Regions from separate parts of the Mycobacterium holstebronense genome, predicted to be linked through region 2. Evidence: riboswitches for the same ligand, from Rfam matches in the RefSeq annotation. Region 2 holds a riboswitch; the other holds the start of a gene.
The links. A riboswitch is a leader RNA that binds a small molecule or an ion and turns the genes downstream of it on or off. The one in region 2 is predicted to bind cobalamin.

Region 1: linked by a shared signal. The riboswitch ahead of metE (5-methyltetrahydropteroyltriglutamate--homocysteine S-methyltransferase) and the one ahead of RCP37_RS16610 (PPE family protein) in region 2 are both predicted to bind cobalamin.

The regions. Positions count from the first base shown of each region.
Region 1 is NZ_OY726398.1:1,189,416-1,209,144, reverse strand. It holds gene RCP37_RS05730 (VOC family protein) at 1-444, shown strand, start outside; gene RCP37_RS05725 (fumarylacetoacetate hydrolase family protein) at 441-1,397, shown strand; gene RCP37_RS05720 (NAD(P)H-dependent flavin oxidoreductase) at 1,455-2,453, opposite strand; gene RCP37_RS05715 (3-hydroxyacyl-CoA dehydrogenase) at 2,494-3,246, opposite strand; gene RCP37_RS05710 (CaiB/BaiF CoA transferase family protein) at 3,289-4,374, opposite strand; gene RCP37_RS05705 (enoyl-CoA hydratase) at 4,426-5,235, shown strand; gene RCP37_RS05700 (CPBP family intramembrane glutamic endopeptidase) at 5,249-5,968, opposite strand; gene RCP37_RS05695 (gamma carbonic anhydrase family protein) at 6,049-6,567, opposite strand; gene RCP37_RS05690 (crotonase/enoyl-CoA hydratase family protein) at 6,573-7,370, opposite strand; gene RCP37_RS05685 (thiolase family protein) at 7,367-8,512, opposite strand; partial or broken gene RCP37_RS05680 (SDR family oxidoreductase) at 8,627-9,287, shown strand; cobalamin riboswitch at 9,332-9,545, shown strand; gene metE (5-methyltetrahydropteroyltriglutamate--homocysteine S-methyltransferase) at 9,667-11,970, shown strand; gene RCP37_RS05670 (mycobacterial-type methylenetetrahydrofolate reductase) at 12,046-12,936, shown strand; gene RCP37_RS05665 (cation-translocating P-type ATPase) at 13,229-17,185, shown strand; gene RCP37_RS05660 (hypothetical protein) at 17,194-17,673, opposite strand; gene RCP37_RS05655 (VOC family protein) at 17,675-18,025, opposite strand; gene RCP37_RS05650 (MerR family transcriptional regulator) at 18,055-18,861, opposite strand; gene RCP37_RS05645 (crotonase/enoyl-CoA hydratase family protein) at 18,927-19,729, shown strand, end outside.
Region 2 is NZ_OY726398.1:3,510,569-3,519,520, reverse strand. It holds partial or broken gene RCP37_RS16625 (PPE domain-containing protein) at 1-954, shown strand, start outside; gene RCP37_RS16620 (pyridoxamine 5'-phosphate oxidase family protein) at 936-1,592, opposite strand; gene RCP37_RS16615 (aminotransferase class I/II-fold pyridoxal phosphate-dependent enzyme) at 1,633-2,949, shown strand; cobalamin riboswitch at 2,971-3,153, shown strand; gene RCP37_RS16610 (PPE family protein) at 3,229-4,965, shown strand; gene RCP37_RS16605 (DUF7676 family protein) at 5,051-5,629, opposite strand; gene RCP37_RS16600 (ATP-binding cassette domain-containing protein) at 5,644-7,383, opposite strand; gene RCP37_RS16595 (FecCD family ABC transporter permease) at 7,380-8,420, opposite strand; gene RCP37_RS16590 (ABC transporter substrate-binding protein) at 8,417-8,952, opposite strand, start outside.

The sequences.
Region 1 (19,729 bases), 2.3 Mb from region 2:
GGCACCACCCCGGCCGACCACCACACCCTGGCGATCGCGCTGGGCCCAGCCGACCGCTACGTGCATTCGGCGTATCAGGTCTGCGACCTCGATGCCCTGGCCGCCGGCGGCGAGTACCTCAAAGATTTGGGATATCACCGGTCTTGGGGCGTCGGCCGCCACATCCAGGGCAGCCAGATCTTTGACTACTGGCGCGATCCCGACGGCTTTCTGGTGGAACACTTCACCGACGGTGACATGTTCGACAACACCGTGGAGCCGGGCTGGGCGCCCTTCACCGCGTCCGGGCTGGCCCAGTGGGGACCACCGGCCAGCAAGAACTTCCTCGGCACCGAGGTGCGGACGGCGCCCAGTGAGGCGCGCGCGATCCTGGCCGCACTGCGCGGCGACAACGAGTTCGACGTCCGCCGGCTGGCCGGCCTACTGAAAGTTGCCTCCTCATGACCGTTTCCGTACTTCGCACCGCCGACGGCTGGTGGGTGCGTACGCCGACCGGAGCCGCCCGGATCGATTCGCGCGCCACCACTACCGGAGAGCTGTTGGCCGATCGGGCCGCCATCGAAGCCGCGGCGGGCAGTCACGACAGCGTGCCGGTGGACGGGCTCGCCCTGCTCTCCCCGGTGACAGTGCCGTGCCGGGTGATAGCCCAGATGACCAACTTCGTCTCGCACATCAAAGACGCCGGCATGAACCCCGCGTCGGTGCCGCTGACCTTCTTCCGCAAGGCCTCCGCGTCGATCACCGGCCCGTTCGACGACGTGGTCAAGCCCAGCCATGTCCGCCTGCTCGATTACGAAGTCGAGATCGGCCTCGTCGTAGGTCGTGATATCCCGGTCGGTGCAACGATTTCCGAGGCCGACCTGCCGCAGCTGATCGCCGGCCTGGTCGTCACCAACGACGTGTCCGCCCGTGACGTCCAACTGCCCCAGACCCAGTTCTACGAGGCCAAGTCCTACCCCGGATTCACCCCGGTCGGCCCGGCTCTGGTGCTGCTCGACGCCGCAGACTGGGCACGGTTCGGGCAGTTGCGCCTTCGCCTGGCGGTCAATGGCGAGATCCGTCAGGACATGACCGTGGACGGCGACATGGTGTATCGGCCCCTCCAGGCCCTGCAGAGCCTGACCCGATTCCAGAATCTCGCCGCCGGTGATCTGATCCTGACCGGCACTCCGGCCGGCACCGCGCTCAGCGCCCCGCCCAAGCCGATCGAGATCCTCGGCTCCTTACTGCCACCGGCACTGAAGTGGAAGGCCTTCTTCAAACGGCAGGCCGGCAATCCCCGCTACCTGCGCGACGGCGACATCGTCGAAGCCGCCGTGGCAACCGACGACGGGGCGATCGACTTGGGCGCCCAACGCAACACCGTGCGCTACGCCGCCTCTGCAACCGGCGCCTAACGCAAAGGGCTGCGACCCGAATCGGATCGCAGCCCTCTACGCAAACTCCGGCAGTCGCTAGGCGACGTTCTCCTCGTCGTCGTCCTCGACCATGTTGCCCAGGCGTCCGAGGATGATCTCCTCGGCTTCGGACACCATCCGCGACACCAGTTCGTCGCAGGTCGGGATGTCGTTGATGAGCCCCATCGCGGTGCCGACCGTCCAGATTCCGGCGTCGACGTCGCCTTCGTCGAAGACGCGGCGGCCGCGCACACCGGCCACCAGCTCTTGGACGTCGGGGAACTGACCGCCGTTCTTGAGGATCTCGACGACCTCGCGAGACACCGCGTTGCTGGCCACCCGCGCGGTGTTGTGCAGCGAGCGGAAGATCAGCTCGGTGCCGCGCTCGTCGCCGGCGACGATGGCTTCCTTGACGTTCTGGTGGATGCAGGACTCCACGGTGCACATGAACCGCGAGCCCATGTTGACGCCGTCGGCACCCAGGGCCAGCGCCGCGACCAGGCCGCGAGCGTCGGCGAACCCACCGGAGGCGATCATCGGGATCTCGATCTGCGCCGCGGCAGCCGGGATCAGCACCAGGCCCGGGATGTCGTCCTCACCCGGGTGACCGGCACATTCGAACCCGTCGATGCTGATGCCGTCCACGCCCAGGCTCTGCGCCTTGACGGCGTGCCGCACCGAGGTGCACTTGTGCAGCACCTTGATTCCGTTGTCGTGAAACATCGGCAGGTGCGGCGCCGGGTTGGAGCCCGCCGTCTCGACGATCTTGATGCCGGCGTCGACGATCACCTGGCGGTACTCGTCGTAGGGCGGCGGGTTGATCGCCGGCAGGATGGTCAGGTTGACCCCAAACGGCTTGTCGGTGAGATCCCGGGTCTTGGCGATCTCGTTGGCCAGGTCAGCCGGCGTCGGCTGGGTGAGCGCGGTGAGGAAACCCAGCGCCCCGGCGTTGGCGACCGCCGCCACCAACTCCGCGCGACCCACCCACTGCATGCCGCCTTGGGCGATGGGGTGCTCGACCCCGAACGTCTCGGTGAACTTCGTTGTAATTGCCATAAGGACTCCTAGCTCTGCTTGATGCTCTTCGCGCAAGCGCTCATCGGGGTGCCATCCGGATGGCACCGTCGAGGCGGATGACCTCGCCGTTGAGCATCGGGTTGTTGATGATGTGCTCGGCCAGGGCGCCGTACTCGTCGGGGTCACCGAGCCGCGACGGGTGAGGCACCTGCGCACCCAGCGACTTCTGCGCCTCTTCGGGCAGCGAGCCCAGCAGCGGCGTCTTGAACAGGCCCGGAGCGATGGTGCAGACCCGGATCAGGTCACGCGAGAGGTCACGGGCGATCGGCAGCGTCATGCCGACCACGCCGCCCTTGGACGCCGAGTAGGCGGCCTGCCCGATCTGGCCCTCGAACGCCGCCACCGAGGCGGTGTTGATGATCACGCCGCGCTCGCCGTTGATCGGCTCGGTCCTGGCGATCCGCTCGGCCGCCAGGCGCAGCACGTTGAACGTGCCGATCAGGTTGACCTGGATGATCTTGGTGAAGGCATCCAGCGGGAAGGCACCGTCCTTGCTCAGCGTCTTGATCGCGTTGCCGATTCCGGCGCAGTTGACGTTGATCCGCACGGGGCCAAGAGATTCCGCGACGTCCAGGGCCGCACCGACCGCCTCGGGGTCGGCCACGTTGGCCTCCACGAAGCGAGCCCGGTCACCGAGCTCGGAGACCACGTCCTCGCCCTTGAGGTCGATCACCACGACCTGCCCACCGGCGTCCAGCAGGCGTTTTGCCGTCGCCAATCCCAACCCGGAGGCACCGCCGGTGACAACGGCTACCGCGTCCTTGATCTGCACTCTCTTGGCCCCTCTCAGTCCCAACCGTCTGGTTGGTCGGGACTATACCCAGTCGCTCAGGATGGACTCGTTGTCGGCTCCCAGAACGGCGGGCGGGGTCGGGACGTCGGGAACGCTGCGGGAGAACCGCGGCGCGGGCATCGGCTGCAAGTAACCGTCGACGTCGTAGAACGTGTCGCGCTCGGTGATGTGCGAGTCGGCCTGCACCTCGTTGAACGCCAACACCGGCGCCACGCAGGCATCGGAGGTGGCGAACACCTTGGCCCAGTGGTCACGGTCGTGGGCGGCGAACGCCGCGGTCAGCTTCTCCCGCAGCACCGGCCAACCGCTGACGTCGTTCTGCGCCGGCAACTCGGCGGGGTCGAGCTCCAGCTTCGCCAGCAGTTCGGCGTAGAACTGCGGCTCGATCGAGCCGACCGACACGTACTTCCCGTCGGCACATTCGTAGGTGTCGTAGTAGGGCGCACCGGTGTCGAGCATGTTGACGCCACGCTCGTCGCTCCACAGTCCCTGCGAGCGGAAGCTCCACATCATCGCCGAGAGCACACTGGCCCCGTCGACCATCGCCGCATCGATCACCTGCCCCTTGCCGGAACGCTGCAGCTCCCACAGCGCGGACAGGATGCCGACCAGCAGGAACATCGACCCACCGCCGAAGTCACCGGTCAGGTTCAGCGGCGGCACGGGGCGCTCCCCCTTGCGGCCGACGGAGTGCAAAGTGCCGTTCAGCGAGATGTAGTTGATGTCGTGGCCAGCCTGCTGAGCGCGGGGGCCGGTCTGCCCCCAGCCGGTCATCCGGCCGTAGATCAGCCGCTCGTTGACCTTGGCGCAGTCCTCCGGGCCCAGGCCGAGTCGCTCGGTGACACCCGGACGGAATCCCTCGATCAGCACATCGGCCTTGGCGACCAGCTGCAGTACCAGGTCGCGGCCCTCCGGCGACTTCAGGTCGGCGGTCACCGAGCGGCGGTTGCGCAGCATGGTGTCCTTGCTGGCACCGCCACCGAATTTCGGCGGCCGCTCCACGCGGACCACATCGGCGCCCAGGTCGCCGAGGATCATCGCTGCGTGTGGTCCCGGCCCGATCCCGGCCAGTTCGATGACCCGCAGCCCCGCCAGTGGTCCCGCCATATCTGCCTCCTCGTCGTGTGCCTGTGTGATGTGCATCCTAGGGTGAGGGCCATGACTGCAATCGACTCCGGCATCGACACCCTGGCCCCGGTGGCGGGCGTGTCCGTCACCCTGACCGACGGGGTGCTCTCGGTGACCATCGACCGCCCCGACAGCCTCAACTCGGTGACCACCGGTGTGCTGGCCGGTATCGCCGACGCTATGGAAGCCGCCGGCCGCGACCCGCGCGTGCGTGCGGTGCGCTTCGGCGGGGCGGGGCGCGGCTTCTGCTCCGGTGCCGGGATCAGTGCCGAGGATGCAAGCGATGAACTGGCAACGGAGATCATCGTCGAGGCCAATCGCGCGATCCGGGCGATCGTCGCGTTGCCGCGGCCGGTGGTGGCCGTAGTGCAGGGCCCGGCGGCCGGTATCGGTGTGTCACTGGCCCTGGCCTGCGATCTGATCGTGGCCTCGGACAAGGCCTTTTTCCTGTTGGCATTCACCAAGATTGGGTTGATGCCCGACGGTGGCGCGTCCGCTTTGGTCGCCGCGGCCGTGGGCCGGACCCGTGCCATGCGGTTGGCGCTGCTGGCTGAACGGCTGTCGGCCGCCGACGCTTTGGACTGGGGGCTGATCAGCGCGGTGTACCCGGCCGAGGAGTTCGACGCCGAGGTGGACAAGCTGCTGGCCGGCTTGCTGGCCGGGCCCGCCGCGGCGTACGCGAAGACCAAGCACGCCATCAACACCGCGACGCTGACCGAGCTGGATGCCACCCTGGACCGCGAATACGTGGGGCAGTCAATCCTGTTGAACGCCCACGACTTCCGCGAAGGCGCTCGTGCGTTTCAGGAGCGGCGCTCCCCCAATTTCACCGACTCGTAAAGGTTGAGGGCGCCTACATCCCGAAGATTGGGGGCAGCGCCAGCACCATCACCAGCCCCCACACCAGGTGGGTCAGCACCGGAGCCAGCACCCCACCGGTAGCGCGCCGCTCGAGGGCGCAGACGGTACCGAGCACCAGCGCGGCCACCCCCACCATGAGGTTGCCCGCGGCCATCATCGCCGCGACGTAGAGCAGGGTGGAGAACACCAGCGGGGAGCGGCGACCGAACGCACTGAACAGTGCGCCGCGGAAGAACAACTCCTCGGCGATCGCGTTGACCAGAGCGATCAGCACCACCAGCCGCCAGGAGACTTCGGTGGTGTAGGCCAAGATGGCGACCACCTGGTCGGCCAGTGGCGGAATGTCTTGCACGGCAAGCCCGCCCAGTAGGAACACCCCGCCGAGCACCAGGCCGACGCCGGTTCCGGTGAACACCGGCCGCTCGTTGCGTCCGCGGAACCGCAACACCCCCAGGTGCAGCGGTCCGGCTACCACCGCCCCCACCGTCCACACCACGGCCAAGACCAGCGACAGCCAGTAGAACGCCGCGTCGCCTGGAAGCTTGCTGTGCATGGCGGCCAGTACCGCGGCGCCGATCACCACGACCACTCCGACGACGGCGCGCCGCCGTTGCACCACTGCCCGTGGCTCGTGATAGGGCAGGGCGACCCTGGTCATGATGTCGGTGATCTCACGCAGCAGGCCGGGGCGGGTTGGACTGATCTGGGTCATAGGAGGACGTCCCATCAGCGGCGGGTTAAGCAACGTCCCTAAAACGTAGCGGCCGAACGGCGGCCGGTGGCCCAAATGCGTTAGTTCGCTCGATGGACTTCGATCAGTCGCCGGTAGGCCGCGGCGTTGTGCCGATTGTTGCGGACCTCGGCCTCGCTCAGGTCGCGCCGCACCCGTCCCGGCACCCCCGACACCAGTGACCGCGGCGGCACCACCATCCCCTGCGGGATGACGGCACCGGCCGCGACCAGCGAGCCCTCCCCCACGACGGCGCCATTGAGGACGATCGCTCCCATCCCGATCAGGCAGTCGTCCTCAATGGTGCAGCCGTGCAGCACCGCGTTGTGCCCGACGCTGACGTGCGCCCCCACTCGACAGGGGAACTCCTTGTCGACGTGGACGGTCACGCCGTCCTGGATGTTGGTGTCGATGCCGATCTCGATCGGTTCGACCTCGGCACGCAGTGTCGCCGAGTACCAGACGCTGGCCCGGGCGGCCAGGCTGACCTGGCCGATCAGGCTGGCGTTGGGCGCCACCCAGGCCTCCGGGTGTAGCTGCGGGGCGCGCCCGCGGATGGAGATGAGAAGCGGCTCGGGCACGCCGCTCAACGCGCCTTCCACACTGGTGCGCGCTTCTCGGCGAACGCCCGGGGTCCCTCCTTGGCGTCCTCGGACCGCAGCACCGCGGAGAATTCCCGGCCGGTGCGGGCCCAACCGTCCACTTCGCCGGGGATGGCGCCGTCATCGACGCCGTAGGCGATCCGCTTGCTGGCCCGCACCGACAACGGCGCGTTGCCGGTGATCCGTTCGGCCAGTTCCAGGGCTGCCTCCAGTGCCCCGCCGTCCTCGACCACCCGGTTGACCAGTCCCCAGCGGGCCGCGTCGGCCGCCGAGATGGACTCCCCGGTGTAGAGCAGTTCCAGCGCGATCTTGCGGGGCAACTGGTCGACGATGCGGAACACCCCGCCGGCACCGGCGATCAAGCCACGCTTGACCTCGGGCAACCCGAACTGGGCGCGCTGCTCGGCGATCACCAGGTCGCTGGCCAACGCGATCTCGGTGCCGCCGCCCAGTGCTGTGCCGTTGACCGCCGCGATGACGGGCTTGTCGATGAAGTGCTGCACGAAGCCGGCGAAACCCCACTCCGGGTGCTCCGGGTGGTAGATGTTCTCCCGGTTGGCGATCGCCTTGAGGTCGGCTCCGGCACTGAACGACTTGTCGCCGGCGCCGGTGAGCACTACCGCGCGCACTTCGTCGTCGTCTTGAGCCTGCGCCAAGGCGTCGCCGATGCCGGCACTGACGGCGCCGTTGATCGCGTTACGGGCCTCGGGCCGGTTGATCGTGATCAATAGGACGTTGCCCAGCTGTCCAAGCCGTTCTACCAGAACGGCCCCTTCACTCACAGCAGCTCCAGGATGGTGGCGTTGGCCTGGCCGCCGCCTTCGCACATGGTCTGCAAACCGTAGCGAATTCCGTTGGCGCGCATGTGGTAAAGCATGGTGGTCATGATCCGGGCGCCGGATCCGCCGAGCGGGTGGCCCAGCGCGATCGCCCCGCCGTTGGGGTTGAGCTTCTTCGGGTCGGCACCGATCTCGGCCAGCCAGGCCATCGGCACGGGGGCGAACGCCTCGTTGACCTCGAACACGCCGATGTCGTCGACACTCAGACCCGAGCGCTGCAGCGCCTTCTGAGTCGCCGGGATCGGGCCGGACAGCATCATCACCGGGTCAGAGCCGGCCAGCGTCGCGGTGTGCACCCGAGCCAGCGGGGTCAGGCCCAGTTCACGTGCCTTAGCCGCCGACATGAACAGCAGCGCCGCCGAGCCGTCGGAAATCTGGCTGGAGTTACCGGCGTGGATCACGCCGTCCTCTTTGAAGGCGGGCTTGAGCTGGGCCATCTTCTCCAGCGTAGTACCGCGGCGGATGCCCTCGTCCTCGCTGACGACGTTGCCTTCGGAGTCGGTGATCGAGACGATCTCGTCCTTGAAGGCGCCGGCATCCTGTGCGGCACCGGCCTTTTCGTGCGACGCCAGCGCGAACTCGTCGAGCGCGGTACGGCTCAACCCCCACTGGGTGGCCATCATCTCGGCACCGATGCCCTGGTTCGGGGTCTGGCTGTAGCGCGCCTTGAAGGAATCCCCGTACGGCCGGCCGCCGTTAGCCAGCGAGGAACCCATCGGGGTACGCGACATCGACTCGACGCCACCGGCGACCACGACGTCGTAGTGTCCGGCGATCACACCGGCGGCGGCGAAGTGCACCGACTGCTGGCTGGATCCACACTGGCGGTCCACGGTCACCGCGGGCACGCTCTCCGGCCATCCCGCACTCAGCACCGCCGTGCGGCCGATGTCCAAGGCCTGCTCACCGGCCTGCATGACACAACCCCAGATCACGTCGTCGACCAGCGCCGGGTCCACGCCGGCCCGGTTGACCAGCCCGTTGAGCACCTGGGCGGACAGCTCGGCCGGGTGTACCCCGGACAGTCCGCCGTTGCGCTTGCCGACAGGCGCGCGCACCGCTTCGACGATGACGGCTTCAGCCATGGGTGCTCCTTAATTCGTTTCAGTTCGTTCGGGTCTTGTTGCCTCGATTGTCGACCGGCGCGCTCGGCCGGCGTCAACGGGGGTCACTCCAGGCTTCCGCGTACCGTCGAATCCATGGCACGCATCGCGATCATCGGCGGCCACGGCAAGATTGCCCTGCTGCTCGCCCGCATCCTCGCCCATAGCGGCCAACCAGGTCAGTTCGGTGTTCCGCAACCCCGACCACGCCGAGGAGGTCGCGGTCACTGGTGCGGTTCCGGTGGTGGCCGACATCGAGCAGCTCGACACTGACGCCCTGGCGCGACTCGTGGCCGACCACGATGCGGTGGTGTTCTCCGCCGGCGCCGGCGGCGGCAACCCGGCACGCACCTACGCCGTCGACCGCGACGCCGCCATTCGCAGCATCGACGCCGCCGCAAAAGCCGGCGCGCGGCGATTCGTGATGGTGTCCTACTTCGGCGCGGGTCCCGATCACGGAGTTCCCGACGACGATCCGTTCTTTCCGTACGCGCAGGCCAAAGCCGCCGCCGACGCCCATCTGCGTGCCACCGATCTGGACTGGACGGTGCTGGGCCCGAGCCGGCTCACCCTGGATCCGGCGACCGGCCGGATCGCTGTTGGCCCCGATACCGGCAAGGGGCAGGTCTCCCGCGGCAACGTCGCACAGGTGATCGCGGCGTGCCTGGCCGACACGTCGACCGTCGGTCGCACCATCGAGTTCAACGACGGCCAGACCCCGATCCCGGAGGCACTCGCGGCCGGTCGAGCCGAGTAATCTCGATCACGCAACTGGTTTGCCGTTGTCGCCGCCAGGCGGCCTCGGCATCGAGCGCACCACGGTTTACGCAGTTTTCCATGGAGCGCAAGAGGGAACCCGGTGAGAATCCGGGACTGTCCCGCAGCGGTATGCAGGAACGACCGCCGTCATAAGCACTGGTCACGGGCTCGCCCACGGACTGGGAAGCGACGGCCATTAGGAGCACCTCGGTGCGCGCCTGCGAGTCCGAATACCTGCCCGTTGTGCTGGGCGCGCCGCGCCCGGCGGATCAACGCCTCGCGGAATAGGCGTCTGGTTTTGAGGGTTATAGTGCTTTATATATAGGCACGGGACCGGATCAGCTGGGCGACTGCTGGCGTTGACCCACCCTCGTCAATTGAAGGATCAAATCGTGACCGTTCAAGCCTTTACCGCCACCGTTCTCGGCTCACCTCGTATCGGGCCGCGCCGCGAACTCAAGCGCGCCACCGAAAGCTACTGGGCCGGCCGGATCGGCCAGGACGAACTGAAGAAGGTGGCCGCCGGCCTGCGCCGCGACACCTGGGCCCAGCTGGCCGCCGCCGGGCTCGACTCGGTACCGGTGAACACGTTCTCCTACTACGACCAGATGCTCGACACCGCGGTATTGCTGGGCGCACTCCCGGCGCGGGTGGCCGGCGTCGCCGATGAGCTGGACCGTTACTTCGCCGCAGCCCGGGGCAACAAGGACATCGCCCCGCTGGAGATGACGAAGTGGTTCGACACCAACTACCACTACATCGTTCCCGAGATCGGCCCGGACACGAAGTTCACGCTGAACCCGGCCAAGGTGCTCTCCGAGCTCGCCGAAGCCCAGGAGCAGGGCTTCGGCGGAAACGTGGCCCGGCCGGTGATCATCGGGCCGGTCACGTTCCTGCTGCTGAGTAAGGCCGTCGACGGTGCGGACGCACCGATCGCCCGCCTCGAGGAGCTGACCGACATCTACGCCGAGCTGCTGGGCAAGCTGGCCGACGCCGGCGCGCAGTGGGTGCAGATCGACGAGCCGGTGCTGGTGACCGACATCTCCGCCGACGCCCCCGCGTTGGCCGAGCAGGTCTACAACCGTCTCGGCGCGCTGAGCAAGCGGCCGTCGATCTTCGTGGCCACCTACTTCGGTGACCCGGGCGCGGGACTGCCCGCCCTGGCCCGCACCCCGGTCGAGGCGATCGGCGTCGACCTGGTCTACGGCGCGGACACCAAGATCGCGTCGGTGCCGGAGCTGGCCTCCAAGACGCTGGTCGCCGGCGTGGTCGACGGCCGCAACATCTGGCGCACCGATCTGCAGGCCGCGCTGGCCAAGCTGGCGTCGCTGCTGGGCCCCGTAGGGGCGGTCGCTGTGTCTACGTCGTGCTCGACGTTGCACGTGCCCTACTCGCTGGAGCCCGAGACCGGCCTGGACGACGCGCTGCGCAGCTGGCTGGCGTTCGGCGCCGAGAAGGTGACCGAGGTGGCCACCTTGGCTCGTGCCCTGCGCGAGGGCCGGGACGCGGTCGCCACGGAGATCGCTGCGTCCAACGCCGCGGTCGCCTCCCGCAAGTCCGACCCGCGACTGAACAACGCGGCGCTGCGCTCCCAGATCGCCAAGATCAAGGAAGCGGGCATCCAGCGCGGTTCGGCCGAGGAGCGTCGCGCCGCTCAGGACGAGCGACTGCACCTGCCGCCGCTGCCGACCACCACGATCGGCTCGTTCCCGCAGACCGTGGAGATCCGCAAGGCCCGTGCCGCGCTGGTGGCCGGAGAGATCGACGAGGCGGGGTACACCGACCGGATGAAGGCCGAGGTCGCCGCGGTCATCAAGTTGCAGGAGGACCTCGGCCTCGACGTGCTGGTGCACGGCGAGCCGGAGCGCAACGACATGGTGCAGTACTTCGCCGAGCAGCTGGAGGGCTTCTTCGCTACCAGCAACGGCTGGGTGCAGTCCTATGGCAGCCGCTGTGTGCGCCCGCCGGTGCTGTTCGGCGACGTCACACGACCCAAGCCGATGACGGTGGACTGGGCCACCTACGCCCAGTCGCTGACCGACAAGCCGGTCAAGGGCATGCTCACCGGTCCGGTCACCATCCTGGCCTGGTCGTTCGTCCGTGACGACCAGCCGCTGGCCGACACCGCCTACCAGGTGGCGCTGGCTATCCGCGAGGAGACGGTGGATCTGGAATCCGCCGGCATCGCGGTGATTCAGGTCGACGAGCCCGCGCTGCGCGAGCTGTTGCCGGTGCGCGACGCCGACAAGGCGGCCTATCTGGACTGGGCGGTCGGATCATTCCGGATGTCCACCTCGGGTGTCTCGAATGCGACGCAGATCCACACCCACCTGTGCTACTCGGAGTTCGGTGAAGTGATCGGGGCGATCGCCGATCTGGATGCCGACGTCACGTCGATCGAGGCGGCCCGCTCGCACATGGAGGTGCTCGACGACCTCAACGCGATCGGCTTCTCCAACGGGGTGGGCCCGGGTGTCTACGACATCCACTCGCCGCGGGTGCCGTCCACCGACGAGATGGCCACGTCGCTCCGCGAGGCGCTGGATGCTGTTCCGGCGCAACGTCTCTGGGTCAACCCGGACTGCGGCCTGAAGACCCGCAAGGCCGACGAGGTGACGGCTTCGCTGGCCCACATGGTTGCCGCCGCGCGCGAAGTCCGAGCAGCCCGCACCGGCCTGTGACCGTCTGACATGTTGCGCCCCAGAGCTATCTCTGGGGCGCAACATGTCCGTTCGAATGAGATACGGAGTTCCCTGGTGCCGCTGAACACCATTGCACTGGAATTAGTGCCGACCAACACCGATCGCGGGTCGGAGTACGCCCGCGAAGAGGCATATAAAGTTCTGCAGCTGTCCGAGCAAGCGGGTATCGCCGGCCGGATCGGTCACGTCATGATTCCCGGGTTGATTCCCGAGGATGACGATCGACCGGTCGAGATGAAACCCAAACTCGACGTCAGCGACTTCTGGTCGATAATCCGTCCCGAACTGCCCGGCGTACGCGGACTGTGCACGCAGGTGACCGCATTCCTCGACGAGGCGGCGCTGCGGACGCGACTTACCGGCCTGCGCCAGGCCGGGTTCGACGGAATCATCTTCGTTGGTGTCCCCCGCACGCTGAACGATGGTGAGGGCGGTGGCGTCGCACCCACCGACGCGCTGTCGAAGTTCGATGACCTGGTCGACAACCGGGGCGTCATCCTCATCCCGACACGGGACGGCGAGCAGGGACGCTTCGACTTCAAATGTGACCGGGGCGCCACCTTCGGGATGACGCAGCTGCTCTACTCCGATGCGATTGTGGGATTCCTCCGCGACTTCAAGCAGGTCAGTGACCACCGGCCCGAGGTCCTGTTGTCGTTCGGCTTCGTGCCGAAGATGGAGGGCAAGGTCGGACTGGTCGATTGGCTGATCCAGGACCCGGGCAACGAGGCCGTCGCCGCCGAGCAGGCCTTCGTGCGGACCCTGGCCGCAGGCGAACCCGACGTGAAACGCCGCCAGTTGCTCGATTTGTATAAGCGGGTCATCGACGACGTGGCCGAGTTGGGCTTCCCGTTGAGCCTGCACTTCGAAGCTCCGTACGGTATTTCGAAACCGGCATTCGATACCTTCGCCGAGATGCTCGCCTACTGGTCGCCGCGGGCCTGAACCCGGACCGAAACCGTCTGCAACGCAGAGCATTCACCGGCATTTCAAGTAGGGTCTCGCCGGTGTTCAGCTGGACGCTGCCTACCGGCCCTACCTTCGAGCGTGAAGGGGAGTAGTTCCTACCCGCCACACCGGTGGCGGATGTGAATGGTCGTCAATACGGCGAGTCGCCTCGCCCGGTCATTCAGCGGACCCAGGACTTTCGCGAGCGAGACCTTCGGACGATTCACCATGTCGACCGAAGGTTCCGCAGGCTGTCTCTGAGGCTTCGGTCGCCGAGCGAAGGAGACCGATGCCCCCCTCGATACCCGCCCTGATCGACGATGCCGAACCCGGCTATGACGTGGTTGCCGGCCCACCGGCGGAGGCTGATCGCCCACAGCGACACCTTCGCGCGGCCCCCGAACCCGGCGACGGTTTGATAGCGGTCAGCAGCGCCGCGATGGCCGGCATCAACGCCGTCGGCCTGGGTCTCGCAGTTGCCAGTCGCGTTCTGCGGTTTCGCCGGTTGCCGTCCAGTCTCCAGGGCGCTGTAATCACCCTGGACCACCAGCCGCAACTGCGCCGCCTGCTGGAGGAACGAATCGGCAAGCGCGCCACCGCCACTGCGTTGGGGATGGCGACCACCGCCGTCAATGCACTCGGTGCGGCGCCGTCGATGCTGGCGGTGGACTTGGCGATCAACACCATCAGGGCCGCCGAAGCGCGCGCGGACACCCGGGCCTGGGCGCGGCGAGAGCCGGAGCTGGCCCGCCCGGTTGCCTCGTCGGCCCGGCACACGGCGGAATCCCCGGAGAGCCCGGTCGACCAACACCTACAACGCGGGACCTGGATTCAGGCGATCGGCGCAGCCGTCGTCGCCGCGACCAGTCGCGACCCCGAACTGGCCGGCAATGCCGCATTGGTCGCGGTGCCCAAAGCTGCCCGAGCCACTCACGAATCGTTCGCAGCCACGTTGGGCCGCGGGCTGGCCAACCGGGACGAGGCACTGCAGATCGACCCCGAGGGCCTGCGTCGACTGGACCGCATCGACGTGGTGATCCTCGATCCGCGGGTGCTGCGGACCGAATCGTTGCGCTTGGCGCGGCTTCGCGGCGCCGACGAGAAGGATCTGACCGCCTGGGAGAGCGCCCGGGCGATGCTTGCGGAAGGCGACCTGCGGCCAGGTTGGCATCCCGTCACGGGCCGCCCCGGCACCGAGGCGCTGTTTGCTCCGGCGCCGCATCCGCTGGCGGCCGCGACACTCGCTGAGACACAGCGCGCCCAGGTGCAAACAGTGACCGTGGACGACTCCACCGGCCTAGGAGTACTGCGGCCCGCATTCGACGAAATCGCTCCAATGACAGGCGATTCGATCGACGACGCGCTGCTCGACGCGGTGCGTGACTACCAACAGGAAGGCCACACCGTCGCGGTGATCTCCTCGACGGCCGCCCAGGCGCTGTCGGCGGCCGACCTCGGGGTCGGCATCCTGCCCGACGCTAGCAAGCCGGTGGCGGATCTGATCGTCGATGACCTGTCCGGGGTATGGCGGGTACTGCATGCCCTGCCCGCAGCCCAGGCGGCCACCCGCCTTGGTATCGCATTATCCACCGGCGCTTCAGCATTGGGTTCGATGCTGCTCATTCCCACGGTGCGAGGACGCGGTCCCGAACCGGTCGCGCTGGGCGCGGCTGTGGGTCTGGTGTCCGGCTACTGGTCGGCCCGTCAAGTGATCACGGCGCCGCTGCCCCGACCGGTCCCCGTCGACGAATGGCATGCGATGTCGGTCGAACAGGTGCGTGACGCCTTGGCCTCGCCGTCGCAGCCCGACTTCGCACCGGACGCCGGCACCGCCACCCGGCACGTGGTCTGGCAGTTCCTCGACGCGGTTCGTGACGAACTGTCCGACCCGCTGACGCCCGTGCTCGGGCTGGGTGCCACTGCCACCGCGCTGCTGGGCGCACCAATCGACGCGCTCATGGTCGGCTCTGTCCTGGTCAGCAACGCCGTCCTGGCGGCCGGTCAACGGTTGAGCGCCGAGCTGCGGCTGGATCGGCTACTGGCCGAGCAGATCCCGCCCGCCTGGAAGGTGACGATCCGGCCCGATGGCACCCGCGACCGCGTTCAGGTGCTCCCCGAACAGCTGCAGCGTGGCGATCTGATCGAGGTGGGTCCCGACGATGTGGTGCCCGCCGACGCCCGTGTGATCGAACTGGAGAAGTTGGAGGTCGACGAGGCCTCACTGACCGGTGAGTCGTTGCCGGTGACCAAGCAGATCGACGCCACTCCGGGCGCCGAGCTGGCCGAGCGGCGCTGCATGCTGTTCGCGGGCACCACCGTGGCCTCCGGGACCGGTCTGGCGTTGGTGACCGCGGTGGGTCCCGACACCGAGGTGCGGCGCGCCGCCGACCTGGTCACCAGCCGGCATGGGGATATCGGCCTGACCCATCAGCTCGGACAGATCACCAGCCGGACCTGGCCGCTGAGTCTGATGGCCGGCGGTCTGGTCAGCGTGCTCGGGGTGTTGCGGGCCACCCGGCTGCAGCAGGCGGTGGCCAACGGAGTGTCGGTGGCCGTCGCCGCTGTCCCCGAGGGCCTGCCGGTGGTGGCGACGCTGGCTCAGCACGCCTCAGCCCAGCGCCTCACCAAATCCGGGGTGCTGGTCCGGGTTCCCCGCTCCGTGGAGGCCCTGGGCCGCGTCGACGTCGTTTGCTTCGACAAGACCGGGACCCTGAGCGAGAACCGGTTGCGGGTCACCGAGGTGCGCACGGCAGCCGATCATTCCCGTGACGAGGTGCTGCGTTGCGCGGTGCGCGCGACCCCGTCGGCCAAGGGGCAGAGCCACGTCGACGCCACCGACGCCGCGATCGTGGCGGCGTCGGAGGCGGTGCCCGGCGCCGTCGCGCCGGGGGTCGCCGACGCCCATCTGCCGTTCCGCTCCGGGCGGCCCTACGCGGCATCGGTGTTCGGCACCGAATTGACCATCAAGGGAGCACCCGAGGTGGTGCTCGCCGCCTGCGACAGCGTCCCGGCCGACATCGACGACGTGGTGGAACAGCTGGCCGACGAGGGTCTGCGGGTGCTCGCGGTTGCTCGACGCGAGCTCAGCCCCGCTCAAGTGCAATCGCTTTCGGCTGATCCCGACGATCCCGAAGCCCAGCTTGCAGCCATGGCCCGCCAGTGCGCCGACGGTTTGACCCTGGTCGGTTTCGTCGGCATCTCCGACACTCCGCGCGCCGGGTCGGCGGGCCTGCTGGCCGAGCTGTCCCGCCGGGAGGTGCCGGTTCGGATGATCACCGGCGATCATCCGACCACCGGGCGTGCGATCGCCCGCAAGATGGGTCTGCAGGTCACCGTCGAGCAGGTCATCACCGGCACGGAATGGGAGATGCTGTCGGGTAAGGAGCAGGAGCTCGCGGTGGCCGAACGGGTGGTCTTCGCCCGCATGTCACCGGCGAACAAGGTGCAGGTCGTCCAGGCCCTGGAACGCAGCGGCAAGGTGTCGGCGATGGTCGGCGACGGCGCCAACGACGCCGCCGCAATCCGGGCCGCCACGGTCGGGATCGGGATCGTCGCCCAGGGCAGCGACGCCGCCCACACCGCCGCCGACGTGGTGCTGCTCGACGGCCGGATCGAGACACTGCTGGATGCCCTCAACGAGGGCAGCCAACTGTGGCAGCGGGTGCAGGCGGCGGTGGCGGTGCTGCTGGGCGGCAACGCCAGCGGCGCACTGTTCGCGATCATCGGCAGCGCACTGACCGGTCAGGCACCGTTGAGCACGCGGCAATTGCTGCTGGTCAACATCGTGACCGACGCGTTCCCGGCCACCGCGCTGGCGATCAGCCAACCCCGGCGCCCGATGCCCTTCGGGGGACGCGGGCCCGACGAGAAGGCGCTGATGCGCGCGGTGGCGCTGCGTGGCACGACCACCGCCGGTGCCACCGTCGCGGCGTGGATGATGGCCCGGCTCACCGGCTTTCCCCGACGCGCCTCCACCGTGGCGCTGGTCGCGCTGGTGACCACTCAGCTGGGACAGACCCTGTTGGAGTCGCGCTCACCGGTGCTGGTGGCTACCGCGGCCGGCTCGTTCGCGGCGATGGCACTGTTGATCAGCATCCCGGGGATCAGCCAGTTCATGGGATGCACGCCGCTGGGCCCGATCGGCTGGACCCAGGCATTGGGATCGGCGGCGATCGCGACCACCGCGGCGGGCATCGCACCCCGGTTCCTCTCGCGTACCGAGACGAAAGACGCTGTCACCGCCTGACACCGGATTCAGCGGCGGCGGGCGCGATACTCCTGCTTGAGCACCCAGGTGCGCCCGTCGTCGCTGCGCTCATCGCGCCAGCGAAACGAGTCCGGGCCGATGTCGTGGAAGCTCCATCGGATGGCGGAGCCATCCGGCAGCGTGCCGTCCTGCACGATCCCGTCCGCGTCGGCCTTGCCCAGTTGGTGCAGCCGAAGTCCCAGTTGCGGTTCCGTCCACTGGATGTGCCAGGCATCGATAGCCGGGTCAAAGATGCGCAGCGTCGACCCGTGAAAGAGTCCTTCGGCGTGCCAGACGTCCTGGACGGCCCGTCCGTCGAGCACCCAGTCCGCGACCATCCAACCCGCGACGTGGCGGGTGTCCTCGTCGCCGAACCAGCTGATGTCAAGATCCCAGCGGCCACCAACCAACCATCCGTACAGTGCCATCGCGTCGCGATGTTCGGCGACAGGCCCGGAGGCAACCAATGCCTCTGCCAGCAAAGACATGTCAGGCCGCCACGAGGTCGAACTCGTTGCCCTCGGGGTCGGCCAGTGTGGTCCACCGGTAGCCGCCCTCGGCATGGTCGGCCAACCGGGCGGCGCCGAGTTCCAGGGCCCGCTCGACCGCGGCCGCCAGATCCGCCGCGACGAGGTCGAGATGGATTCGGTTCTTGACCTGCTTGGCTTCTGGCACCTGCACGAACACCAGGCGTGGGGGCGTCTGCGCTGAAATGCCGATTGAGGCGATCTCGGCGCTGGCCCCCTCGTCGACCGGTCGGGCCAGCAGCTGCGACCAGAACCGCGCCAGCTTGCCGGCGTCGGCGCAGTCGAAGGTGACGGTGTGCAGCGTGATCTCCATGGATGAACTCCTTGTCGTGTTGTCGTGAGTCAGGATTTGGTGCGAAAGATCGGCCAGCACACCTCAGTGCGATGCGCGGTCTCATCGTCGGTGTCGTAGCCGGACACCCGGTAGTACTCGCGGATCGGTCCGTCGACACCCAGTTCGCGTTCGGCAACATGGGTGCCCAGCGCGGCGTAGGTGCGATCCAGCTCGCCGAACGCCCCGCGGTGCACGGCCACCGCCAGTTCCGCCGCGGGAATCTCCAGCGTGCGCACCCTGCCCCGGGCCGTCGCGGCGCCCACCGGCCGGAACGCGATCACCTCTCCCCCGCCGGCCTCGAAGAACTCCGCCGAGTACAACGCACCGCGAACCCCGGGGGCGTCATCGGCGAGCGCGGCATCGAGCTCGGTAAACGCCTGCGTCCACCAGTCGTCGATGTCTGCCATCGCCACCTGGTCGACGACCGCGGCCGCCGGCGTCGCCGGCACCGACCGGTAGGTGACATCGCAGGCGTCGCCGGCGTCTTCGAGCAGCGCCCGCAGCGATTCCACGCTGGCCTGGGTCTGCGCCAAGCGGTCCTGGAGCCGTTGCAGGTGAGCCACGATGGCCCGGTTGCGGTCGGTGACCTGCTCGGCGCGGACCACTTCGGTCAGCTCGTCGAGCGGCATGCCCAGATCGCGCAGCCGGCGGATGACTTGGGCGATCGGCACCTGGTCCGGGCTGTAGTAGCGGTACCCCGACGACGGGTCCACCCGCACGGGCGCCAGCAGGCCGCGCTCGTGGTAGAGCCGCAACGCCTTGACGGTCAGATAGGTCATCCGGGAGAAGTCCCCGATGGGCAACAGTGTCGGCATGCGTTCCAGTGTTGGATCTCCCCCGGGGGCAGAGTCAACAGGTCGGTGCAACTAGCCTCGGGCAGATGGAGTTCAACACGCTGCGCCACGAGGTCGAAGACGGCATTCTCACCGTGTACCTGGACCGACCGGACAACCTCAACGCGTTCACCGTCGAAATGGCCGAGGAGCTGGAGCGCACCTTCGTCGAGGTCAACGACGACGACGCCGTTCGCGCGGTGATCGTCACCGGCTCCGGACGCGCGTTCTGCGCAGGCATGGACCTGTCGAGCTCGGGCAATGTGTTCGGGCTCGACGAGTCCAAGTCGCCGTCGCTGGCCGCCATGGCCGACCTCGACGATCCGGAGCTGGCCCGGGTGCGCGACACCGGCGGGCGGGTGACGCTGGCGATCTATGGCTGTCGCAAGCCGGTGATCGCCGCGGTCAACGGTGCGGCGGTCGGGATCGGCGCCACCATGATGCTGGCGATGGACGCCCGGCTGTTTTCGACCAAGGCGCGTTTCGGCCTGGTGTTCGGGAAGCTGGGCATCACCCCGGAGGCGTGTTCGACGTGGTTCCTGCCCCGCATCGTCGGTGTCCCAACGGCTTTGGACCTGCTGTACCGCGCCGACATTCTCGACGCCGAGGGGGCGCGCGCCTGTGGGATCGCCCAGTCCATCCACGAACCAGAGACACTGCTGGCGCAGGCGCGGGCGCTGGCCGACGCCTGGACCAAAGGCCGTTCGCCGGTGTCGTTCGCGCTGATCCGCCAGATGCTCTACCGCAACTCCGCGCAACCCGACCCCATCGAGGCGCACCGGGTGGACTCGCTGGCGATGTTCTACACCAGCATCGGCGACGGCGCCGACGGCGTGCGGGCCTTCCTGGA
Region 2 (8,952 bases):
GATCGATGAGCTGGCCAGCAACCCGTTCTTCCAGTCGCTATTCGGCGGGTTCGATCCCTGGCTGCCGGTCCTGGGCAACCCGCTGAGCTTTCTGAGTCCCTATAACCTCGCGTTCGCGATCGGCTATCCGATGGACTTCGGCTCGTTCGCCGCTTACCTATCGCAGACGTTCGCATTCATCGGCGCCGACATCGCGGCGGCGTTCGCCTCCGGTAACCCCAGCACCATTGCGTTCACGTTGATGTTCGCCGCGGTGGAAGCGGTCGGCACGATCATCACCGACGTGGTCGCGCTGCTCAAGACGTTGCTGGAGCAGGCTCTGGTGCTGATTCCGGTTGTGCTGCCGATGCTGACCGCCGCATTGGCGCCACTGGCCGCGGCACCGTTGGCCGGATTGGCGGGGTTGTCCGGCCTGGCCGCGCTGCATGCGGTTCCGGTTCCGGTGGTTCCGATCATGCCCCCGCCGTTCGCCGGCCTGACGGTCGCTCCCACGCCGCCGGTTCCCGCCCCGGCCCCGCCCCCGCTGCGGCGCCCGCTCTTGCGCCGGCGCCGCCCGCAGCTCCGCCGGCGCCCCCTCCGCCGCCCGCGCCGCCGCTGGCCCCGGGCGACAGTCTGGCCGCGATGTATCTGGTCGCCGGCGCGAGCCAGCAGGCCCGCCGGGCCGCGGGCACCAGCGCGCGCCGACGCAAGGCCCCCGAACCCGACGCCGCCGCGGCGCCCGCGGAGGCCGTGGTCGCCGAGGAGAAGGTCAAGGCCCGCCGGCGACGGCGCGCGAAGGCCGACATGCTCGGCCGCGGCTATGAATACATGGACCTGGAAGACGCCGCGGACGCCGCGGACGCCGTCGAGCCGAGCGGACTCACCGCCCTGGCCGCCGACGCCTTCGGTGGCGGTGCCACCACGCCCATGACGCCGGGCACCTGGATGCCGGAGCGTCAGCGCGGTCTGCGGTAAGACTCCAGGTACGACGGCAGCGCGATGGCCGGGTCGAGGTCGGCGGCCGGCTCCGGGCGTCCGGCGACCATCCGCAGCGGAACCACGCCCGCCCAGTGCGGCAACGCGACGTCCTCGGGTTCGTCGTTGGGCCCGCCGTCGCGCACCGAGGCCGACACCTTCACCAGATCGAGCGCCAGCACTGCCGTGGCCGCCAGTTCCCGGCGGTTGGGTGGCCGGGCGTCGGCGGCCCGGCCGGGTGCGACGTGATCGAGCAGTGTGTTCAGCCCGAGCCGTTTCTCGGCCTCGTCATCGACGAGGCGGGCGGCACCGATGACGACCACCGAGCGGTAGGCCATCGAATGGTGCAGCGCCGAGCGGGCCAGCACCAGCCCGTCGACCAACGTGGCGGTGACGCAGACCGGCAGCCCCGCGGGGCCGGCGGCCAGCACCGGGCCGCTGCCGGTGGAGCCGTGCAGGTACAGCGTCTCGTCGACCCGGGCGTGCGTGGTCGGCAGCACCACCGGATGGCCGTCGCGGGCGTACCCCAGGTGACAGATCAGCGCCTCGTCCAGGATGCGGTGCACGATGTCGCGGTCGTAGCGGGCCCGTTCCCGATACCGAGTGGGGGTGGTTTGGGGTGTCGGTGCGTAGGACACGGGGTTGCCTCCATTAATGTACTAGTGCAATATAGGAGATGTGCCAGTACAATACAGCATTACCGGCGGGGGAGCCGAGGCCATCGCGGCCAGCGTCGAGGAGGGCATCGCGCAAGGCGCGTTGGCTCCCGGGGCCGCGCTGCCGCCGATCCGCGGGCTGGCCCAGCAGCTCGGCGTGAACCCGAACACCGTCGCCGCTGCCTACCGGTTGTTGCGCGACCGCGGCGCGGTCGAAAGCTCCGGCCGCCGTGGCACCCGGGTGCGTGATCGGCCGGCGACCACACCGCGTTCGCTGCGCGGGTTGGCCGTGCCGCCGGACGTGCGGGACCTGTCCACCGGAAACCCCAACCCGGCGCTGCTGCCCGTTATCGCCGCGATGCCGGCGTACCCCGGGCCGGTCGTGCTTTACGGGCATCCGCCCATCGCGTCGGCGCTGGCCGAGCATGCCGCGGCCGAGCTGGCCGCCGACGGTGTACCGGCCGACCAGCTGGCGGTCACCTCCGGAGCCCTGGACGGAATCGAGCGGGTGCTCTGCGCCCACTTGCGGCCCGGTGACCGGGTGGCCGTCGAAGATCCGGGGTGGCCCAACCTGCTTGATCTGCTCGGCGCGCTGGGGCTGACCCCGGAGCCGGTCGGAGTCGACGACGACGGTCCGCTGCCCGCCGACCTGGCCCGCGCGCTGCAACACGGGGTGCGCGCGGTGGTGGTGACCAGCCGCGCTCAAAACCCAACCGGCGCAGCCGTTTCGGCGGAGCGAGCGGATGCACTGCGGGCATTGCTGGCAGATTCGGAGGTGCTGCTGGTCGAAGACGACCACGGTGCGGCGATCGCCGGGGTGCCCCTGCACCCGCTGGCAGGCGTGACCCGGCACTGGGCGTTCATTCGGTCAGCGGCCAAGGCGTATGGCCCGGATCTGCGGCTGGCGGTGCTGGCCGGTGACCAGCGCACCGTCGAACGGGTGCAGGGCCGCCAGCGGTTGGGGCCGGGCTGGGTCAGCCACCTGCTGCAGAACCTGGCCGTCGAACTGTGGCGCGACGATGCGGCGGCGCGGCGGGTGGCCGAGGCCGAAGCCGCCTACCGGGCGGCCCGCGCCGGGCTGTGCGCGGCGCTGGCCGACCGGGGCGTGATCGCGCACGGTCGGTCCGGGCTCAATGTGTGGATTCCGGTGTCAGACGAGGCGGTGGCGATGACGGCGTTGTTCGCCGCAGGCTGGGCCGCGGCCCCGGGGGCGCGGTTCCGGATTCGGGCCACTCCGGGCCTACGGGTCACCATCGCCGAGCTGGCGCCCGCCGACGTCGACGCGCTGGCCGATGCGGTCGCCGCTGCGGTGCGCGGCCCCGGCCGGGCCAGCGTGTAGTCGCGCTTTACGGGCGTTGCGGGCCGCAGCGTGCGATAATGCCCCGGTACGGCAACGATGGTGCAGGAAGCCGGTGTGAATCCGGCACGGTCCCGCCACTGTGATCGGGGAGCGACCCTCAACTGCCACGGCTCTGATGGAGCTGGAAGGCGAGGCGAGCGTTGATCCGAGAGTCAGGACACTCACATCGTCGCATCCTGCGACCCGGGGCGGTGTACCCCGAGAGAGCTGACAAACCCCAATGTTGCGCCCTTTTCGGGTGGCATCCGGCGGTGTGCGATGACTGCACCGATCTGGATGGCCTCTCCGCCAGAAGTACATTCAACGTCACTGTCGGCCGGCCCCGGGGCTGGTCCATTATTGTCATCGGCCGCTGCGTGGAGCGCGCTGAGCACTGAATACGCCGCGATCGCCGACGAGTTGACGGCGGTGCTGGGCGCAGTGCAGGCCGGGGCATGGCAGGGCCCGTCCGCCGAGGCGTTCGTGACCGCCAATGCCCCGTATCTGGCCTGGCTGCTGCGCGCCGTCACCAACAGTGCCGCCACGGCGGCGCAACAGGAGACAGCGGCCGCCGGTTACACCGCCGCGTTGGCGGCGATGCCGACCATGGCCGAGTTGGTCGCCAACCATGTCACCCACGCGGTGCTGGTGGGCACAAACTTCTTTGGTGTCAACACGATTCCGATCGCGCTGAACGAGGCCGACTACGCGCGGATGTGGGCGCAGGCCGCCACCGTGATGACCGTCTACCAGGCCGTGGCCGGCGCGGCGGTGGCGACCGCGGCGGCAGCTCAGACCGAACCGGCGCCGGTGGTGCTCAAGACTCCCGGCAGCGCGGCCGACACCGCGCCGCAGCCACCGCAGTGGTTTCTGGACTTCGCCAAATGGCTCGAAAGCCTGGTCCCGCATCCGCCCTACCCCGACAGCAGCCAGTACCCGCTGTATGCCGAATTGCAGGAGTTCTTCAACAAGATCGGCTTCACCGGTCTTGCGGATCCGCTCGCCGAATTCTTCGCCAGCCTGCAGAACGGGTCGTCGTTGCTGCCGCCGTGGGGGGTCCCCGGGTCGTGGCTGGGCTGGACCGGCAACCCGCTGAGCTTCTTCAACCCGGGGAACTTGGCATACATCTTCTCGGTGCCGTTGGACCCGGGTTCGTACTTCGCCTTCACCAGCATCGTCATCATCGACGACCTGATCGCCATCATGTACACCGCGCTGTTCAACCCGCAGGGCCTGGCGCTCGTCATTCCGATGGCGATGGTCGAGATCGTCACCTCGACGATCGGCAACACCATTCAGGCGCTCAATTACCTGCTCACCCAGACGGTTCTGCTGCCGGCGCTGTTGCCGGCGCTCGCCGCCACGGGTGTGTTGGCTCCGGTAGGGGTGATCGGGGGTCTGGGTATCGGAGGCTTGGCGCACCACTTTGCGACGGTCCCTGCGGTGCCGCCCCCGCCCGCCCCGCCACCCGGGCTGGTGATGGCCCAGCCGCCGGCTCCGGCTCCCGCGCCGGCGCCTGCTCCGGCTCCCGCACCCGCCCCGGCGCCCGCACCGGCAGCAGCCGCCCCGCCGCCGCCCGGTGCGCCGCCGCCGACTCCGGCCGGACCACCATCGGTCACGATGCCGGCCTACATGTACATGGTCGGGGGCCTGGATATGGGCGCTCGTCGGGGATCGGGCACCAGCACGCGCAAGAAGGCGGCGCCGAAACCGGACAGCGCGGAGGTTCCCGCGGAGGAGTCGGCGGAACAGACGGCCCCGCAGCGACGTCGGCGCCGTGCCAAGGCCGGCATGCGCGGTCGCGGCTACGAGTACATGGACTTGGAGCCGGAGCCGATGGAACTTGCCGGGACGGTCGCCTCGAGTAGTGGTGCCGGCTCGCAGGGCTTCGCCGGTGGGACCCGCCGGGTGGCCAGCGCACGGCCGAGCGGGCTGACCGCCCTGGCCGACAACGGGTTCGGCGGTGGGGCGATCAGCCCGATGATGCCCAACACCTGGCCGGCAGAGCCGGACTAGCCGGACCGGCTGTGTTGAAATTGCGGCCAGGGCTGTTCCCGCCCCTCCGTGCACAGCCCTGGGCGCAAAATCAACGTCGCTTTTCCTAGCCGCCGCAGCGGATCCGATTCCCGCCGCGGTCCAGCGCGTCCGGCCCCAGGCCCAGATACTTCTCGCGCAGCTTGTCCCACAACTCCAGCTGGCCCCACTCGGGCTCGTCGCGCATCTGCTGGTCGTTGGTGAGGAACGGGTTCGGCAGCATCACGGTCATCATCTGCTCGTCGCGCCCGTTGAACAGGCGCACGCCCCACGACTGGGGGTTGCCGTCCTTGCCGATGCGGCGGTACAGCTCGGCCCGGGTGCATCTCCGAATGCGGCCCAGCTCGTTCCCGCTGGCCCGGTGCTTGCCGATGCACAGGTGAAAATGCCAGCGGCCGAAGTCGATGGTGGCGTAGCCGTCGAGCATGCCGATCTTGCGCGGCGCGTTGGGTGCGGCCACCTCCCAGGCCGCGCCTTCCATGATGATGCCGAACCAGATCTCGTTCCAGTACTCGTCGAAGCACAGGTGCAGCAGGTCCAGCAGGCTCTGCTGATCGGTCGGCAGCGGCCAGCGTTGTTCGCGACCGCGGTCTTCGGTGTCGACGATCGGGGGATCGGCGACGACGGTTCCGGTGTTCTCGGTCATGGGAATCCCTTCCTTCATGGGTTCAGGCGAACCTGGGGCTTGTGGGTCAGTGCGCAGTCGCCGCACAGCCCGCCGCCGGGCGTGCGATAGAACAGGCAGCAGCTGGCTCGGCGGTAATCTGTCCCGGAGTCGCTGAAACTTACTGCGCCAGCGAGTCGTTCGTCATCGCACATGGTGCGCGCGAGGTCCCAGATAGGCTGGTCTGCAAGGTCCCCGCCATGGTGCCAGCGCAGGGCGCGGGCAGCGCCCAGCGCTGCGGAGGCGATATTGCCTCGCAGCAGCCCCTCCGAGATCGGACCGAGCCGGCGCACCGCGACGGCCAACGGTTCCAGGTGCCCGGTCAGGATCATGTCGGCCAGCGCCGGCTCCAGTTCGTCGTTCGTCGAAGACCCCTGCCAGGCCGTCGGATTCGGCAGGTACAGGCGGACCGGCCCGCCCGAATCGGCGTACCAGAGCTGGTCGGGATCCAGATCGATCAAGAGGCTGTGCTCGGCGAGTCCGCCCAGACCGATCGACCACAGTCGTGCCGCGAATCCGAGATAGAAGGTGGACACGGCCACGCGGAGATCTGCGGCTCCGATGCGGTCCTGCACGCCGGCGATGGCACCCGCGAGCAGATCGGGATCGGTGTAGAGCTGTGTCACCGGATGCCAGTCAGCATCGTCCGCGGTCCCGGTGGAGACCGCGAAATATGAGCTGACAGCCGATAACTCGGCCAGTGCCGTGATCGTCTGATCCTGGGAGGCGCAGCGGTGCGGGGTCGCTGGCAGGGCGCGCAGTCGCTGCGGCAGGTCGCGCAGCGCGGTGATCTGATTGCCGCTGGAGGTGCGCAGCGTGATGGCAGCGTGATCGGTTGCCGTGAGCACGATTTCGGCGGAATCGTCGATGCCCCAGCTTTCCCGAGACAGCACCCGGATCAGTGCGGAGCGCAACGGCTCTTGGGCGTCGACCCGGGCGGTGCGTTCGTTATTAGCCTCGATGAACTCGAACATGCCGCTAGCCGGGTCGAAACGCAGGGTGTCGTTGCCGAACATGTCCCCGATGCGCCCGGACAACATCAACTCCTCACCGACGGTGTCCACCAGGATGCCCGCCGGATCCATCAGCCACACCCGATCGGCCACCCGCAGCGCCAATTCCAGGTCGTGGGTGCTGAGCACCACCGCCAACTGCTGGTCGCGGGCGAGTTCGCGCAGCAGCCCGAACAGTGCGGCCCGCGACGACACGTCCAGGAACGCGGTCGGCTCGTCGAGGATCAGCAGACCCGGCTGCTGGGCCAGCGCGCGCGCGGTCAGGACCCGCTGGCATTCGCCGTCGGACAGTTCGGCCGCCGGCCGCGATGCCAGATGCTGCGCGCCGGTCGCCGCCAGTGCCCAGTCGATGATCTCCTCATCGGCCGGGCGAAGTCGGGCACCCAGCCCCAGGTGTGGGATGCGGCCCAGCCCAACCAGTTCCCGCGCCGACAACAAGCCGGGGTCGACTCGTTCGGTCAGCACCACCGCGACCCGGCGGGCCAGTTCGTCACGGGGGAGCGCGGTCAGGTCAGCGCCGTCCAACAGAACACGTCCGCCGAGCGCGGGCTGCAACCCCGCCAGGGTGCGGATCAGGGTGGACTTGCCGGCACCGTTGGGCCCGATCAGCACGGTCAGTTCGCCGCGGCGGGCCTGGGCGGCCAGCCCGGTCGCCACTGTCGTCGACCGGCGCCGGCTGCGGTAGCCGATCGCCAGGCCGGCGAGCTCGACGGCCGGGTTCATGACGGCAACCCCGATCCGCGCCGGGCCCGCAGCAGCACGGCGATCACCACCGGCGCCCCGACCAGCGCGGTGACCGCGTTGATCGGGATGACCAGGTCGCTGCCGGGCACCTGGCTGACTATGCCGCAGGCCAGCGCGGCGACCGCGCCCAGCAAGACCACCGCCGGGACCACCACTCGGTGATCGGAGGTGCCCATCACGATGCGGGCCACGTGCGGCACCACCAGGCCGAGGAACGCGATCGGTCCGCAGAACGCGGTCGTCACACCGGCCAGCAGTGAGGCGGAGACGACTGTGACGATCCGGGCCCGGTGCACGTTGATGCCCATCGTCGCCGCGTAACTCTCGCCGAGCAGCAGGGCATTGAGCGGCCGGATCGTCATCGCCGCGGTCAACAGCCCCACGGCCACCAGCGGCAGCAGCAACTCCAAATCGGCCCAACCGGTTCCGGCGAAGCTGCCCAGGCCCCACAACAGGTACTGCTGCACCCGCTGCGGATCGGAGTACACCAGCGCCAAGCTCACCAGCGCGGTGCTGGCCGCGCCGATCATCACGCCGATCAGCAGCAGCGTCGCCGCCGAGCGGGTCCATCGCGACAGCACCAGAACCAGCGTGAGCATGGCCGCCGCCCCCAGGGCCGCCGCGATCACTTCCGCGGCGCGGCTGGCGCCGGCCACTGCGGAGGTGAAACCGCCGCCGGCCGCCCCACCGAGTAGCACCACCACCGCAACGCCGAGGCTGGCCCCGGAGCTCACGCCCAGAATGTAGGGATCGGCGAGGGTGTTACGGAACAGGGTTTGCAGCTGCAGGCCGGCGACACCCAGCGCGGACCCGGCGGCCAGCGCGGTCAGCACCCGCGGCAGTCGCATGTTCCACACGATCACCTGCCAGCGCGGGTCGGAGGGTTCGGCGCCGAACAGCACCTGCACGGTGTCGAGCACCGGCACCCGCACCGGGCCGAGCACCAATCCCAGCACGGCCAGCAGAACCACCGTTGCGCTCAGCGCGGTCAGCACCACGGCGATACGCGGCTTCATCGCGGCACCCGCCGGTAGAACTCGAAGGCGTGGTTGGCAGCGAGCTCAGGATGCAGGATCGCGACCAAGTCGCCGAGCAGCAGATCCGGTCGGGCCGTGCCGCGTTCCCAGTAGAGGTTTCTTCCTTTTTCTGGCCCGGTGCCCTGAGCCTTGGTGGCCGACCACACATGGCCGGTCCGCAGCGCGGTCAGCTCGCCGTAGCGACTGTCGCGGGCCACCGCGTCGCCCAGGGTTTGCCAGTCGTCGGTGACCAGCCAGACCGGCGCGGTGCCGGCACGCGCGTACACCGACTCGAAGTTCAGTTGCCGGTTCTCGGCGCCGGTGTCCGACAGCCAGGGGTAGGTGCCCCCGGCGTCGGCGACCAGACGCCCCGAGTAGCTGTCGCCGGTGGGCATCGACCAGCTGCCCGAATACATGGTGCCGACCAAGACCTCGACGGGCTTGGCTGTGGCGGCTTGCGCGGCCAGGGCGTGATATCGGTCGCGGATGTCCTGGTAGACCTGCGCGGCTTGGCGTTCGGTCCCGGTCAGCG